Regions from separate parts of the Nocardiopsis sp. EMB25 genome, predicted to be linked through region 2. Evidence: riboswitches for the same ligand, from Rfam matches in the RefSeq annotation. Region 2 holds a riboswitch; the other holds the start of a gene.

Evidence for each region. Region 2 has a riboswitch for cobalamin ahead of metE (5-methyltetrahydropteroyltriglutamate--homocysteine S-methyltransferase). Riboswitches for the same ligand answer to the same signal wherever they lie in the genome.
Region 1: linked by a shared signal. The riboswitch ahead of cobN (cobaltochelatase subunit CobN) and the one ahead of metE (5-methyltetrahydropteroyltriglutamate--homocysteine S-methyltransferase) in region 2 are both predicted to bind cobalamin.

Annotation. Positions count from the first base shown of each region.
Region 1 is NZ_JAMTDN010000001.1:1,405,082-1,412,679, forward strand. It holds gene KIK06_RS06115 (ABC transporter substrate-binding protein) at 1-231, shown strand, start outside; gene KIK06_RS06120 (FecCD family ABC transporter permease) at 228-1,244, shown strand; gene KIK06_RS06125 (ABC transporter ATP-binding protein) at 1,241-2,068, shown strand; cobalamin riboswitch at 2,088-2,225, shown strand; gene cobN (cobaltochelatase subunit CobN) at 2,261-5,851, shown strand; gene cobF (precorrin-6A synthase (deacetylating)) at 5,848-6,573, shown strand; gene KIK06_RS06140 (cobyric acid synthase) at 6,570-7,598, shown strand, end outside.
Region 2 is NZ_JAMTDN010000001.1:677,154-684,751, forward strand. It holds gene KIK06_RS02815 (polysaccharide deacetylase family protein) at 1-1,460, opposite strand, end outside; gene KIK06_RS02820 (polysaccharide deacetylase family protein) at 1,584-3,149, opposite strand; cobalamin riboswitch at 3,395-3,606, shown strand; gene metE (5-methyltetrahydropteroyltriglutamate--homocysteine S-methyltransferase) at 3,751-6,033, shown strand; gene KIK06_RS02830 (DUF3558 domain-containing protein) at 6,123-7,139, opposite strand.

The DNA of each region.
Region 1 (7,598 bases), 730 kb from region 2:
GACCCCGACGTCATCGTGCTCGGCGACCTGACCCGGGAGGCCCAGACGGCCGAGAGCGCCGAGGCCAAGATCGACTTCCTTGAGGGCAACCCCGCCACCCGCAACCTCACCGCGGTCACCGAGGAGCGGTACATCCTGCTCAGCGGCCAGGCCATGAACCCCACGATCCGCACGGTCGAGGGGATCGAGCAGGTCGCCGCCGGGCTGCGGGACCTCGGGCTCTCCCAGTGAGCGGTGCCCGTCTCGCACTGCTCGTCTGCGGTGGACTGGCGGCCCTGACCGCTTCGGTCGCGGTCGCCGTGACCATCGGCCCCGCCGACATCACCACGGTCGACGTCTGGCGCTCGGTCTCGGCCCACCTCGGGGTGGGCGACACCGCCCTGAACCCGTTGCGGGACGGCATCGTGTGGAACCTCCGGATGCCCCGCACCCTGCTCGCCGCGGTGTGCGGGGCGGGACTGGCCCTGTGCGGCGCGGTCATGCAGTCCCTGCTCCGCAACCCGCTGGCGGACCCCTTCGTGCTCGGGGTGTCCTCCGGTGCCTCCACCGGCGCGGTCGCCGTGATCGTCCTCGGGTGGGGCGCCGGGGTGCTGTCCCTGTCGGCGGGCGCCTTCGTCGGGGCGCTGCTTTCCTTCGGGATGGTCATCCTGCTCAGCCACAGTCTGGGCGCGACCATGGACCGCGTCGTGCTGTCCGGGGTCGCGGCCATGCAGCTGTTCTCGGCGCTGACCTCGTTCGTCGTGCTGACCTCGGCGGACGCGGAGACCACGCGCGGCGTGCTGTTCTGGCTGCTGGGGTCGCTCAGCGGCGCGGGCTGGGCCGACGTGGCGCTGTGCTCGCTGGTGCTGGTCGGTGTGCTCGTCGTCTGCCTCGCCCACACCACCACCCTGGACGCCTTCGCCTTCGGTGAGGAGGCCGCCGCGAACCTGGGTGTCCGGGTGGGCCGCGCCCGACTGGTGCTCCTGTGCGCCACCGCCCTTCTCACCGCGGCGCTCGTCAGCGCCGCCGGGGCGATCGGGTTCGTGGGGCTGGTGCTACCGCACGCGGCCCGTGCGCTCACCGGCTCCGGCCACGCCAGACTCCTCCCCGTCACCGCGCTGACCGGGGCCGTCTTCCTGGTGTGGGTGGACACGGTCGCCCGCACCGCGCTGGACCCGCAGGAGATCCCCGTGGGAGTGGTGACCTCCCTCATCGGCGTGCCCGCCTTCGTCGCCGTGCTGTACCGATCCAGGAGGCAGACGTGACCGAGTCCGACCACACGGGGCTGCACGCCGACCGGGTGAGCCGCCGGGCCGACGGTGGGTTCGTCCTCGACGGTGTGACCGTCGCTCCGCGCCCCGGCGAGACCATCGGTCTGCTCGGCCCCAACGGCTCCGGGAAGTCCACGCTGCTGAGGCTGCTCTCCGGTGTCCTCGCTCCCTCCACCGGAGCGGTCACCCTGGACGGACTGCCGCTGCCCCGGTTCGGCCGCCGCGCCGTGGCCCGGCGGGTCGCCACCGTCCAACAGAACGCGCACACCCAGACCGAGCTGACCATCCGCGACGTCGTGGCCCTGGGGCGCATCCCGCACCGCCGCCCCTGGTCACCCCTGTCCGCCACCGACGCCCGCGCCGTGGCGGCGGCCCTGGAACGCACCGGCCTCACCGACCGGGCCGACCGGTTCTGGCACACGCTGTCCGGGGGCGAACGCCAACGCGCCCAGATCGCCCGCGCCCTCGCCCAGGAGCCGAGCGAGCTCCTGCTCGACGAGCCGACCAACCACCTCGACATCCAGTACCAGCTCGACCTGCTGGAACTGGTCACGGGCCTGCCGGTCACCACCGTGATCGCCCTGCACGACCTCAACCTGGCCGCGATGTACTGCGACCGCCTGCTCGTGCTGCGGGACGGCCGCGCCGTCGCCGAGGGAAAGCCCGCCGAGGTCCTGACCCCCTCTCTCATCGGGGAGGTCTACGGGGTCCGGGCCGAGGTCACCTCCGACCGCGGCCGCCCGGTGATCCGGTTCCTGCGCCGCGCACCCGACCCGGCGGATGCGTCGGACCCGTCGACCCGACCCGCCGGCTCCTGAGCTCCCCGCCGGGACGGGGCCGTGCGCGGCCCGTTAAGGTGTGAATCCTTCGCTCGTGGTACAGGAACCCGGTGTGAATCCGGGGCGGTTCCGCCACTGTCAGACCCCCTACCCCCGGGGGGTTGAGCCAGACACTGGCCTCGGGCGCTCCGACCGCCGATGGGGCGAGAACCCCGAGGGAGGAATCCGACCGTGACCACACGGATCGCTCTGCTGTCCACGTCCGACACCGACCTGCTCTCCGCGAGGGCCAGCCACGCCGCGTACACGTGGGCGAACCCGTCCCGCGCATCCGAGGCGGAACTCACCGCCACCGTCGAGGGCGCCGACCTCGTGGTCGTGCGGCTGCTCGGCTCTCCGCACGACCTGTGGTCCGGACTCGCCGCCGTCCGCGAGCGGGGCACGCCCCTGGTCGTCCTCAGCGGCGAACAGCAGCCCAGCGCCGAACTGATGGAGCACTCCACCGTCCCGATCGGCGTGGCCACCGACGCCCACCGCTACCTCGCCGAGGGCGGCCCCGACAACCTCGGACGCCTGCACGCCTTCCTGTCCGACACCGTGCTGCTGACCGGTGAGGGGTTCGACCCGCCGGCCCCCGTCCCGCTGTGGGGCCTGGCCGCGCGCGACGTGCCCCAGGACCCCGCCCTCCCACGCGTGGGCATCCTCTACTACCGGGCCCACGAGGCCGGTGGCAACACCGCGTTCGCGCACGCCCTGGCCGACGCCGTCGACGCGACCGGGAAGGCCGTGGGCGTCCCCGTGTTCGCCGGGTCGCTGCGCTCGGCCCCCGACGATCTGTACGAGGCGCTCGGCGGCTTCGACGCGCTGGTGGTCACCGTCCTCGCGGCGGGCGGCAGCGTGCCCGCGTCCGCGAGCGCCGGTGAGGACGACGAGGCCTGGGACGTGGAACGGATGGCCGCCCTGGACGTTCCCGTCCTCCAGGGGCTGTGCCTGACCAGCTCCCGCGCCGACTGGGAGGCCTCCGACGACGGCGTCACCCCGCTCGACTCGGCGAGCCAGATCGCCATCCCGGAGTTCGACGGCCGGATCATCACCGTGCCGTTCTCCTTCAAGGAGATCGACCAGGACGGACTGCCCCGCTACGTCGCCGACCCCGAACGCTGCGCCCGCCTGGCCGGGATCGCCGCCGCCCACGCCCGGCTGCGGCACGTGCCCCCCGCCGAGAAGCGGGTCGCGGTCGTCCTGTCCGCCTACCCGACCAAGCACGCCCGCATCGGCAACGCCGTCGGGCTCGACACACCCCGGTCCCTGGTCCGCCTGCTGCGCCGCATGCGCGCCGAGGGCTATGACCTGGGCGAGCCCGGCGACCTGCCCGGCCTGGACCTGCCCGACGACACCGAGGCGGGCGACGCGCTGATCCACGCCCTGATCGAGGCGGGAGGCCAGGACGAGGACTGGTTGACCTCCGTCCAGCTGACCGACGCCCAGGTGCGGATCACCCCCGAGGAGTACGCCGCCTGGACCGAGGGCCTGCCCGCCGCGTTGAAGGACTCGATGACCGAGGCCTGGGGGCCCGCCCCCGGCCGCCTGTACGTCAACGACGAGGGCGAACTCGTCCTCGCCGCGCTGCGGGCCGGAAACGTCGTGGTCCTGGTCCAGCCGCCGCGTGGCTTCGGCGAGAACCCCATCGCCATCTACCACGACCCCGACCTGCCGCCGAGCCACCACTACCTGGCCGCCTACCGCTGGCTGGAGCACGGTTTCGGCGCGCACGCCGTCGTCCACCTCGGCAAGCACGGTTCACTGGAGTGGCTGCCCGGCAAGAACGCCGCCCTGTCCGCCGCCTGCGCCACCGACGCCGCCCTCGGCGACCTGCCGCTGGTCTACCCGTTCCTGGTCAACGACCCGGGCGAGGGCGCCCAGGCCAAGCGGCGCGCCCACGCCACGGTCGTCGACCACCTCATCCCGCCGATGGCGCGCGCGGAGAGTTACGGCGACATCGCCCGCCTGGAGCAGCTGCTCGACGAGCACGCCAACATCGCGGCCATGGACCCGGCCAAGCTGCCCGCGGTCCGGGGCGAGATCTGGTCCCTGATGCGCGCGGCGGAGATGCACCGCGACCTGGGCCTGGAGGAGCGCCCCGACGACGAGGAGTTCGACGACTTCCTCCTGCACGTCGACGGCTGGCTGTGCGAGATCAAGGACACCCAGATCCGCGACGGCCTGCACGTGCTCGGCGAGGCCCCCTCGGGCGAGGCCCGGGTGAACCTGGCCCTGTCGATCCTGCGCGCCGCCCAGATCTGGGGTGGCGTCGGCCGTGCGGTACCCGGCCTGCGTGCCGCCCTCGGCCTGAAGGAGGACGCGCCGACGCGCGAGGTCGACGAGGCGGAGGCGCTGGCCCGGAGCCTCGTCGAGCGGATGGAGGCCGCCGACTGGGACCCCGCCGCCGTGGCAGGACTGCACGACGACCCCGAGGTGCGCCGCGTCCTGGAGTTCGCCGCCACGCAGGTGGTGCCCCGCCTCGCCCGCACCACCGACGAACTCGACCACGTCCTTCACGCCCTGACCGGCGGCTTCGTCCCGGCGGGCCCGTCCGGCTCCCCGCTGCGCGGCCTGGTCAACGTGCTGCCGACCGGCCGCAACTTCTACACCGTCGACCCCCGCGCCGTCCCCTCCCGGCTCGCCTGGCAGACCGGGCAGGCCATGGCCGACTCCCTGCTGCGCCGCCACCTGGACGAGACCGGCGCCTACCCGGAGTCGGTGGGACTGTCGGTGTGGGGCACCTCGGCGATGCGCACCTCCGGCGACGACGTGGCCGAGGTGCTCGCGCTCCTGGGCGTGCGCCCGGAGTGGGACGAGGCCTCCCGCCGGGTCTCCCGGCTCGACGTGGTGCCGCTGGAGGAGCTGGGCCGTCCGCGCGTCGACGTCACCGTGCGCATCTCCGGCTTCTTCCGCGACGCCTTCCCGCACGTGGTCGCCATGCTGGACGACGCGGTGAAGCTGGTCGCCGACCTCGACGAGCCGGAGGAGCGCAACTTCGTCCGCGCCCACACCCGCGCCGACCTGGCCGAGCACGGTGACCAGCGCCGCGCGACCACCCGGATCTTCGGGTCCGCGCCCGGGTCGTACGGTGCCGGAATCCTCCAGCTCGTGGAGTCCGGCAACTGGCGCGACGACCGCGACCTGGCCGAGGTCTACACCGCCTGGGGAGGGTACGCCTACGGGCGCGACCTCGACGGGGTCCCGGCCGCCGACGACATGCGCGCCAACTACCGCCGGATCAAGGTCGCGGCGAAGAACATCGACAGCGCCGAGCACGACATCGCCGACTCCGACGACTACTTCCAGTACCACGGCGGCATGATCGCCACCGTCCGCGCCCTCACCGGCGCCGACCCCAAGGCCTACGTGGGCGACTCCACCACGCCCGACGCGGTGCGCACCCGCCCCCTCGCCGACGAGACCGCCCGCGTGTTCCGCGCCCGCGTGGTCAACCCGCGCTGGATCTCCGCCATGCGGCGGCACGGCTACAAGGGAGCCTTCGAACTGGCCGCCACCGTCGACTACCTCTTCGGCTTCGACGCCACGGCCGGCGTCGTCCACGACTGGATGTACGAGAAGCTCGCGGCCGAGTACGTCCTTGACGCAGACACCCAGGAGTTCCTGCGCGAGTCGAACCCGTGGGCGCTGCACGGCATCGTCGAGCGGCTGCACGAGGCCGCCCGGCGCGGGCTGTGGGCCGAACCGGACCCGGCGACGCTCGAAGCCCTGACGGAGGTCTACCTGGAGGTCGAGGGGGACCTGGAGGACCGTTCGGAATGAGGGTGCGGATCCTCGGTATCGGCATGGGGCCGCGGCACCTCACCCCGGAGGTCGCCGACGCGCTGCGCGGCTGCGACTACGCGGTGGCCGCCCGCAAACGCGACGACGACGGTCTGCTCGCCCTGCGCCGGGCCGTCTGCGACGCCCACGGCGTCCCCCTGGTCGTCGTGCCCGACCCGGAACGCGACCGCGACGACCCGGCGGACTACCGGGCCGCGGTCGCCGCCTGGCACGAGGCCCGGGTCGCCGCCTACGAGCGGGTGCTCGGCGAACGCGGCGGCACGGCGGCGTTCCTGGTCTGGGGGGATCCGTCCCTGTACGACTCCACCGTGCGGATCGTGGAGCGGATCGTCGAGCGGGGGGCCGTTACCGTGGAGTACGACGTGCTTCCCGGGATCAGCGCTCCCCAGCTCCTGGCCGCGCGGCACCGGATCGTGCTGCACGGAGTGGGCCGCCCGGTCCACCTCACCCCGGCGCGGCGGCTGTCCGAGGCGGTCGACGCCGGACAGGACAACATCGTCGTCATGCTCGGCGGACGGCCCGCCTTCGACGGGCTGGAGGAGTGGTCGGTCTGGTGGGGCGCCAACCTGGGCACCGACACCGAGGAGCTGGTCGCCGGACGGGTCGGCGACGTGCTGCCCGCGATCGACGCGGCCCGCGCCCGCGCCCGGGACCGGGCGGGCTGGGTGATGGACACCGCGCTGCTGAGGAGGACGCCATGAGCGGGGAGGGGCAGGATCGAGGCCGGGGCCTGTTGGTCGCCGGGACCACCTCCGACGCGGGCAAGAGCGTCGTCACCACCGGCCTGTGCCGGGCCTTCGCGCGCCGGGGCGCGCGCGTCGCGCCGTACAAGGCGCAGAACATGTCCAACAACTCCATGGTCTGCCACGGACCCGACGGCCGACCGGCGGAGATCGGCCGAGCCCAGTGGGTGCAGGCGCTGGCCGCCCGGGCCACGCCGGAGCCCGCGATGAACCCGGTGCTCCTCAAACCGGGCACCGACCGGCGCAGCCACGTCGTCCTGCTCGGGCACCCGGCGGGGGACGTGTCCTCGGCCGACTGGGAGTCCGGCCGCCGCCACCTGGCCAAGGCCGCGCACACCGCCTTCGACGACCTGGCGGCCCGCCACGACGTCGTCGTCGCCGAGGGCGCGGGCAGCCCGGCCGAGATCAACCTGCGCTCGGGCGACTACGTGAACATGGGCCTGGCCCGGCACGCGGGCCTGCCCGCGGTGGTCGTCGGCGACATCGACCGGGGCGGAGTCTTCGCCGCTCTGTACGGCACGGTGGGTCTGCTGGAGGCCGCCGACCAGGCACTGGTCGCGGGATTCGTGGTCAACAAGTTCCGCGGGGACCCCGGGCTGCTCCGGCCCGGTCTGGCCGACCTGGAGCGGCTCACCGGCCGCCGCGTGTACGGCACCCTGCCCTGGGACCCGGGCCTGTGGCTCGACTCGGAGGACGCGCTCGACCTGGAGGGCCGCCGGGCGAGCGGGGACACCGTCCGGCGCGTGGCGGTGGTGCGCCTGCCACGGATCAGCAACTTCACCGACGTGGACGCCCTCGGCCTGGAGCCCGGCCTGGACGTCGTCTTCGCCTCCGGGCCGGGCGATCTGGCCGACGCGGACCTGGTCGTCCTGCCCGGGACCCGGTCCACCCTCGCCGACCTGGCCTGGCTGCGTTCGCGCGGACTCGACCGGGCGGTCACCGAGCACGTCCGCCGGGGTCGGCCGCTGCTCGGCGTCTGCGGC
Region 2 (7,598 bases):
GCGAACACGAAACCGTCCTCGCGCAGCCGCTCGATGATCTCCGGGACAGCGGCCACGGTCGGCGGCAGGGTGTCGTGCAGCAGCACCACCGAGTCCCGCTCCGCTGCCTCCACCACGCGGTCCGCGATCTCGTCCGGGGCGAGCCCCGTCCAGTCCTCGCTGTCCAGGTTCCACAGGACCTGGGCCATCCCCTGGTCGCCGATCTCTCCGAGCACCTCGGGCGAGCTGTCGCCGAAGGGCGGCCGGAACAGCCGCACCGTGTGCCCGGTGTGCCTGCTGACGATCGCGCTCACCGCCGCCACCTGCCCCGGCAGGTCGGCCTCGGGCATGTCCGGCATGTGCTCGTGCTGGTCGTTGTGGCTGGCGATCTCGTGCCCCGCGGCGTAGGCGCGCCGGTAGTCGAGGGGGCGGGTCAGCGCGGGGTCGGCGTTGAGGAAGAACGTCGCCGTCACCTCCTCCTCCGCGAGCAGGTCGAGCAAGGGCGCGGTGGTGTCGGCCGGACCGTCGTCGAAGGTCAGCGCTACGCACCGCACCCTCTTGGCCCGACAGTCGACGTCCTCGTCACCGGCGACGACCTCTCCCGGCACGGCGCGTCCGGGGTCGGGGGCCCGACCCGGCTCGGGCACGGCGTAGTCCGGCTCCTCCCGCAGCGAGGCCGCACGCGCGCGCTCGCCCAGGTCGGACAGGAGCGGCTCCGCCTCGGCGGAGTCGACCACCGAGGCGACGCGGCCGGGGGAGGAGTCCGGCGGATGGCCTTCGCGTACCGGGGAGAGGTGCCCGTCGTCGAACTCCACGACCAGGTCTCCGTCGGTGTTGAAGCCGAGGGAGTCGTAGCTGGCCCGGATCGGGAAGAGGCTCCCGGTGTCGACGTCGGGGCGGCCGGCCAGGTCCGCGCGGACGATCTCGTTCAACTCCGTGAGCTCCTCCTGCCCGGCGATCAGCTCCGAGGAGTAGTGGGTCAGTCCGGTCCCGGCGTCGTACCAGTACGTCTCGTACCCCTGCCGCAGTCCGTGCAGGTCCTCCTCGGTGCGGATCAGGCGCACCCCCAGCACGCCGTCACCGGCGGCGGTGACCTCCCAGCCGAGGGTCAGGGACACCGGGTCCCGGCTGGCCCCCCGGAAGTCGAGCACCTCCCGGTCCACGAGTTCGGCGAGCCCGTCGGCGAACTCCGGGGCGCCCTCGAACTCCGGGTAGGCGACGGTGACGTCCAGGCCCTGGGGGATGTGGGGGTGGCCGTCGTAGTCGGCGGAGCCGCCGGTCCACTCGGTGACGGCCCCCTCCGGCTCGTCCAGCACCACGGTGATCCGGTCGGCGGACTCCGCGTCACCGGTGGCCGTTCCACAGGCGGTGGCGGTCAGCGCCAGTGCCACGGCCGCGGCGCCGGACCGCCGGAGGCCTCCGCGTCCGCTGTCCGGAGGGTGGCTGCTCTGCTGCTGACGCGCTCGGATCGACGGCTCCACCGGACTTCCTCACCCCTGCCGGACGGTTGGCGGCTGACGGGAGCAAGATAGGTGACCTGGACCACGCGCCCGGGGCGATGGCCACATGTGGTCACCCCCCTGGCGCGTCCGTCGGCGGGCGTGTCAGTCCTCGGCCGGCCCGTCCTCCTCCTCGTCACCGCCGGTCTCCTGGCCCTCGGACCCGTCCTCGGCGTCCTCCTCGGGCTGGCCGTCGTGGTAGGCCGCTCCCGGGGTCGTGGTCCCGAGCAGCTGGGAGACGGTCACCATCGTGTAGCCCCGGGCGTCGAGTTCGCGGATGATCTCGTGGGAGGCGTCGATGGTGGTGCCGTGGATGTCGTGCATGAGGATGATCGCGCCGTCCGACGCGCCGCCCAGCGCGCGGCCGGAGACGACCGAGGCGTTCCGGTCCTTCCAGTCGTTGGTGTCCACGCTCCACAGGATCTGGGCGAGCCCCATGTCCTCGGTCACGGAGGCGACGCCGTCGTCGGTGGCGCCGTAGGGCGGGCGCATCAGGTCCATGGTGTAGCCGGTCTCGCGGTACACCTGGGCCTGGACGGTCTCCAGTTCGGCCCGGGCCGCGCCCTGCCCCATCGCGGACAGGTCCGGGTGGCTCAGGGTGTGGTTGGCGATCTCGTGGCCCTCCGCGTAGGCGCGCCGCACCGTGCGGGGGTGCTCCAGGACCGGGACCCCGGTCACGAAGAAGGTGGCGCGGGCGTCGTACTCGGCGAGGGTGTCCAGCAGCTCAGGGGTGCGTCCGCCGGGCCCGTCGTCGTAGGTCAGGGCTACGCACCGGGTCTCGGGGTCGGAGCAGTCCACCGCGTCGTCGACGGGGGAGATCAGGCCCGGGCGCTCCTCGGTGGTCCCGTCCTTGTCCGCTTCGGGCGGGCCCGACAGGGAGAAGTCCTCCACACCCACGGTCGCGGCGTCACGGGCGCGCACGCCCAGGTCCGACAGGAGCGGCTCGGCCTCATCCCGGTCGACGACCACGTGCACGGGGCCCTCGCCGACGGGGGCGATCTGCCCGGTGTCGAACTCCACGACCAGGTCGCCGTCGGGGTTGAAACCGACCGAGTCGTAGAGCGCGGCGACGGGAAGGACGGCCGGACCGTCGACCGCGTCCGGGCTCTGTTCCCGGACCAGCGCGTTGAGCTGATCCAGTTCGTCCTGGCCCGCGATCAGTTCGTTGGAGCCGTGGGCCAGGCCGGTGTCGGCCTCGTACCAGTACGTGCTGTGGCACTCACGAGAACCCTCGGAATCGGTCTCGGTACTGGTCATGCGCACGCCGACCAGGTCGTCGTTGGCGGCGGTCAGACCCCACTCGGCGGTGTAGTCCGCCGCGCCGGGGTTGGCCGCCTCGAAGGCGGCCACGTCGGCGTCGAGGGTGCGGGCGAGGAAGTCGGTCAGCGGTTCGGCGTCGGGAAGGGAGGGATAGGTCACGTCCGCGGAGACGCCGCCGTCGTAGGACAGCGTCTCCTCGGCCACGTCGACCACGTCGGAGGGGTCGACCACCGTCAGCCGGTCGGGTTCTCCCGTGGCGGGAGGCAGGGGGCTCTCTTCCCCCGACCCGTGCGCGGTGTTCTCCGCGGGGTCGGGGCCGGGAAGTACTCCGGATTGGGTGACGAGCAACACCAGCCCCGCCAGCACCGCCATCGCAACCACGACCGTGACGAGGGGGCGTCGGGTCGCCATGGTCCGTGGGCTCTGTTTGTTCACCAGGGGTTCTCCACGTTCATCGTCAGACGAACGTTCGCGGGGCGGCGGGGGAGGGCCGTCCCACGTAACGCTTTATGTCAGGTGTGACGCGCGCCACGTGGCTGGGGTTCGCGATGGGGGTGGCGCGCGGGAATGGGGTTTCCACGCCGGGGGCGGGGGCGTGAGGGGGCCTCCCTATACTTGCAGGCGTGGAAGGTACGCGCTCCACTTCCAGGCCGGGTTTGACCGGTTCGGGGTGTGGTTCGCGTCGCGAGAGGGAACCCGGTGGGAATCCGGGACTGCCCCGCAGCGGTATGTGGGAACGACAGTCGCCAAAAGCACTGGTAATCCGGTCGTTTTGGTCGGAATCTGGGAAGCGGCGGCCAGTAGGTCGTCGGTGCGCGCACCGACGGTGCCCACGAGTCCGAAGACCTGCCTCCACCCGGCGGCGCACCCGTGTCGCCGGTGGTCCCGTGCCCCGAGGGAGGGCCGAGGGCGGTGACGGACGGGTACGCGCCCGCGGCGCGTACCTCGCGTGGCCTACCCTCCTCATGCCCTCGTGGCCGGAACCTGGCTTTCGACGAGGGAGAGAAGCTTCATGACCACGTCACCGGCCGCGAAGGCGGCCGTGCGCTCCACCGTGCACGGTTACCCGAGGATCGGCCCGCGCCGCGAACTCAAGCGCGCCAGCGAGTCCTACTGGAAGGGCCGCACGAGCGCCCGGGAACTGGACGCCGTCGCCGCCGACCTGCGCGAGGGCGTCTACGTCCAGCTGCGCGAGGCGGGCGTCGACGACCTGCCGTCCAACACGTTCTCCTACTACGACCACGTGCTCGACACGGCGGTCCTCTTCGACCTGGTGCCCTCCCGGTTCGCCTCCCCGTCCACCGCGGAGGACCGCGACGAGGAGCTGCGCCGCTACTTCGCTCTGGCCCGGGGCGAACAGGGGGCGCCGCCGCTGGAGATGACCAAGTGGTTCGACACCAACTACCACTACCTCGTCCCCGAGCTCTCCCCGAGCACCCGTCCCCGCCTCGTCGGTGACAAGCCGGTCGCCGAGTTCCGTGAGGCCGCGGCGGCGGGCCACCACACCCGCCCGGTCCTGGTCGGCCCGCTGACCTTCCTCCTGCTGGCCAAGGCCGCCGACGACGCCCCCGAGGGGTGGGCGCCGATCGAGCTGCTCGACCAGCTCCTGGACGCCTATGGTCGCCTCCTGGCCGACCTCAGGGCGGCCGGGGCCACCGAGGTGCAGCTGGACGAGCCGATCCTGGCCACCGACGAGGGCCGCGCCGCCGTCGACCACCTGGAGCGCGTCTACCAGCGTCTGGGCGGTCTCACCGATCGTCCCTCCCTGCTGGTCTCGACCTACTTCGGGTCCATCGGCGCCGCCGCGCTGCGCGTGCTCAAGGACTCCCCGGTCGAGGCGGTCGGCCTGGACCTGGTGACCGACGCCGAAGGCATCGACGACCTGGTGAAGGTCTCCGGCCTGGGCTCAACACGCCTGGTCGCCGGTGTCGTCGAGGGCCGCAACGTGTGGCGGACCGACATCCCCTCCGCCGTGGCCACGCTCGGTACCCTGCTCGCCCTCACCGACGAGCTGACGGTGAGCACCTCCTGCTCGCTGCTGCACGTGCCGATCGACCTGGACGCCGAGACCTCCCTCGACCCCGAGCTGCGCGCGGCCCTGGCCTTCGCCAAGCAGAAGGCCGAGGAGGTCGCGCTGCTGGGCCGTGTCCTGTCCGAGGGGACCGAGGCCGAGTACGCGGCCGAGGGGGCGAACGGCGCCGACCCGGCCTTCACCGACGCCCGGGTGCGCGCCCGCCTCGACGCGCTCGGCCCGGAGGCCTCCGAGCGTCCGCAGGACCGGGGCGTCCCCACGGACACGCCGCTGACCACGACCACGATCGGGTCCTTCCCGCAGACCGCCGAACTGCGGCGGGCGCGCGCCGCCCACCGCAAGGGTGAACTGGGACGGGAGGAGTACCACCGGATCCTCCGCGAGGAGATCGACCGGGTGATCGCGCTCCAGGAGGAGATCGGTCTGGACGTGCTCGTCCACGGCGAGCCCGAGCGCAACGACATGGTGCAGTACTTCGCTGAGCAGCTGCGGGGCTACGCCACCACTGAGAACGGGTGGGTGCAGTCCTACGGTTCGCGCTGCGTGCGTCCCCCGATCCTGTACGGGGACGTTTCGCGCCCCGAGCCGATGACGGTCGAGTGGATCACCTACGCCCAGTCGCGTACCCGGAAGCCGGTCAAGGGCATGCTGACCGGCCCGGTGACCATGCTCGCCTGGTCGTTCGTGCGTACCGATCAGCCGTTGGGTGACACCGCTCGCCAGGTCGCGCTCGCCCTGCGGGACGAGATCGCCGACCTGGAGCGCGCCGGGATCCGCCACATCCAGGTGGACGAGGCGGCGCTGCGGGAGCTGCTGCCGCTGCGTGAGGAGCTGCGTGAGTCCTATCTGGACTGGGCTGTGGGCTCGTTCCGACTGGCCACCTCCGGGGTCGCGCCGACCACGACCATCCACACGCACATGTGCTACTCCGAGTTCGGGCTGATCGTCGGTGGGATCGAGGCGCTCGACGCCGACGTCACCAGTGTCGAGGCTGCGCGTTCGCGGATGAAGTTGGTGGAGGACCTCGGCCGCCGCGGCTACAAGCGGGGGATCGGCCCGGGCGTGTACGACATTCACTCGCCGCGGGTGCCCTCCGTGGAGGAGATCGAGGAGTCGCTGCGCCTGGCGGTCGCGCACATCGACGCGAGCGGCCTGTGGGTCAATCCGGACTGCGGTCTGAAGACGCGCGGGTACGCCGAGACCGAACAGGCCCTGCGCAACATGGTCGAGGCGGCCAGGCGGGTGCGCGCCGACCTGACCTAGGCGGGGTGCCCCCGGCCGAGCCCGTGAGGCCGCATGAGTGAGGGGGCCGTGGCGATGCGCCACGGCCCCCTCACGCGTCCGGAGCGGGATCAGGTGCCGACGAGGGCGAGCGCCTCGGCCCCGGCGTTGAGCATGATGTCCTCGGTGTTGTCCGGCAGGACCAGGTCCTCGGTGTCGCCCTCGGAGAGGAACGACGGACTGACCTGGTACTCGATGCGGATGTTGAGGTTGGCGGTCCGGATCAGCAGGACGGCCTGGGGCACCTCGTCGCCCACATAGTCGTAGCGGGTGACGACGTACTGCGCCTGGTCGCCCAGGTCGACCTCGCGGTTTTCCTCGATGGCGTCGGCGATGTAGTACGAGTAGTCGGTCGCCCCGGTGACGTCCTCGATGCCCGACTCGAAGTCCTCGGTGGCCTGCTCGATGGAATCGGAGGCCGAGTAGGGCACGGAGTAGGTCAGCCGCAGGGAGGCGTAGTCCTCGGAGTTGTTGCCCTCCGGGGCCTCGGCCAGCGTGCTGGAGCACCGGGAGGTGGCGTCCTGGACCGACTTGTCGCCTTCCTCGGTGAGCAGGAAGTCGGTGTGCACCTGCTCGGTGAAGGCGTCGCAGGGTTCGGCGGGCACCGCGTAGGGCGGTTCACCGGCGGGCGCGGCGTCCGTGTCGGGGGCCGGCGCGTCGGTCGGGCCGTCGGTGTCCCGGGTGCCCTGGTCGGCCTCGGTCGATTCGGCGACCGGAGGGGTCGGCGATCCGTTGGTCACGAGCGTGACCAGGACGGCGATCACCAGGACGACGATCACGACGCCGCCCACGATGACGACCCACAGGCCCGCCTTACCGCCACCGCTCTTGGGGGGATGGGGAGGGGTGAAGCCGGGGCCGCCGGGGCCACCGGGACCGCCGGGGCCGTAGGGCGGCTGCGCGCCTCCGTACATGTGCTGCTCGCCCCCGGGGTAACCGGCGCCGTAACCGGGCTGGCCACCGGTGCCCGGGTCGCCGTAGGGGGCGCCCTGGGGCGGCTGGGGCTGGCCGTAGGGCGGCTGGGCCCCCTGCTCCCCGCCACCGTAGGGGTTCTGGGGTGGCTGGTTGTAAGGTCCGTTTTCGCTCATGGCTCCCCTCGCCCGGTGGTGTGCTGTGTTGGTGACGCGTGAACGCGTCCTGGGTTCGCGGGTCCGCCGCAGTGCTGGGCCACCGGTGGTGCGGGGCGGCGGCCACGGGACCGCGGGGGTGAGCCGCCCGCTCGTACCGGCCCGTGGGCGAGGACGGGCGGTGTGGAACGGGGGATCCCCGGTGTCGTGAGGAGGTCCCTGGTGCCGGGTGTGCTCCGAGGTCGGGCCGGGCACGTCATCCCCACAGGCCAGGGCCGGGACGTGTTGCATCCTAGCTGCGCTGAGTACCCGTGCGGCAGGTGGGATACCGGTCGGGTGGGTGAATTGTCACCGTTTCGTGTCGCTCACGTGGGACCGGAGGTTCCTGGCGGGCGGGTGGCCGGTTCCGGCCACCGGGCGATCCCGGGCCATGAAGACGCCTGGCCGCGGGGGAGTTCCTCCTCGGGCACGAGGGGTCTC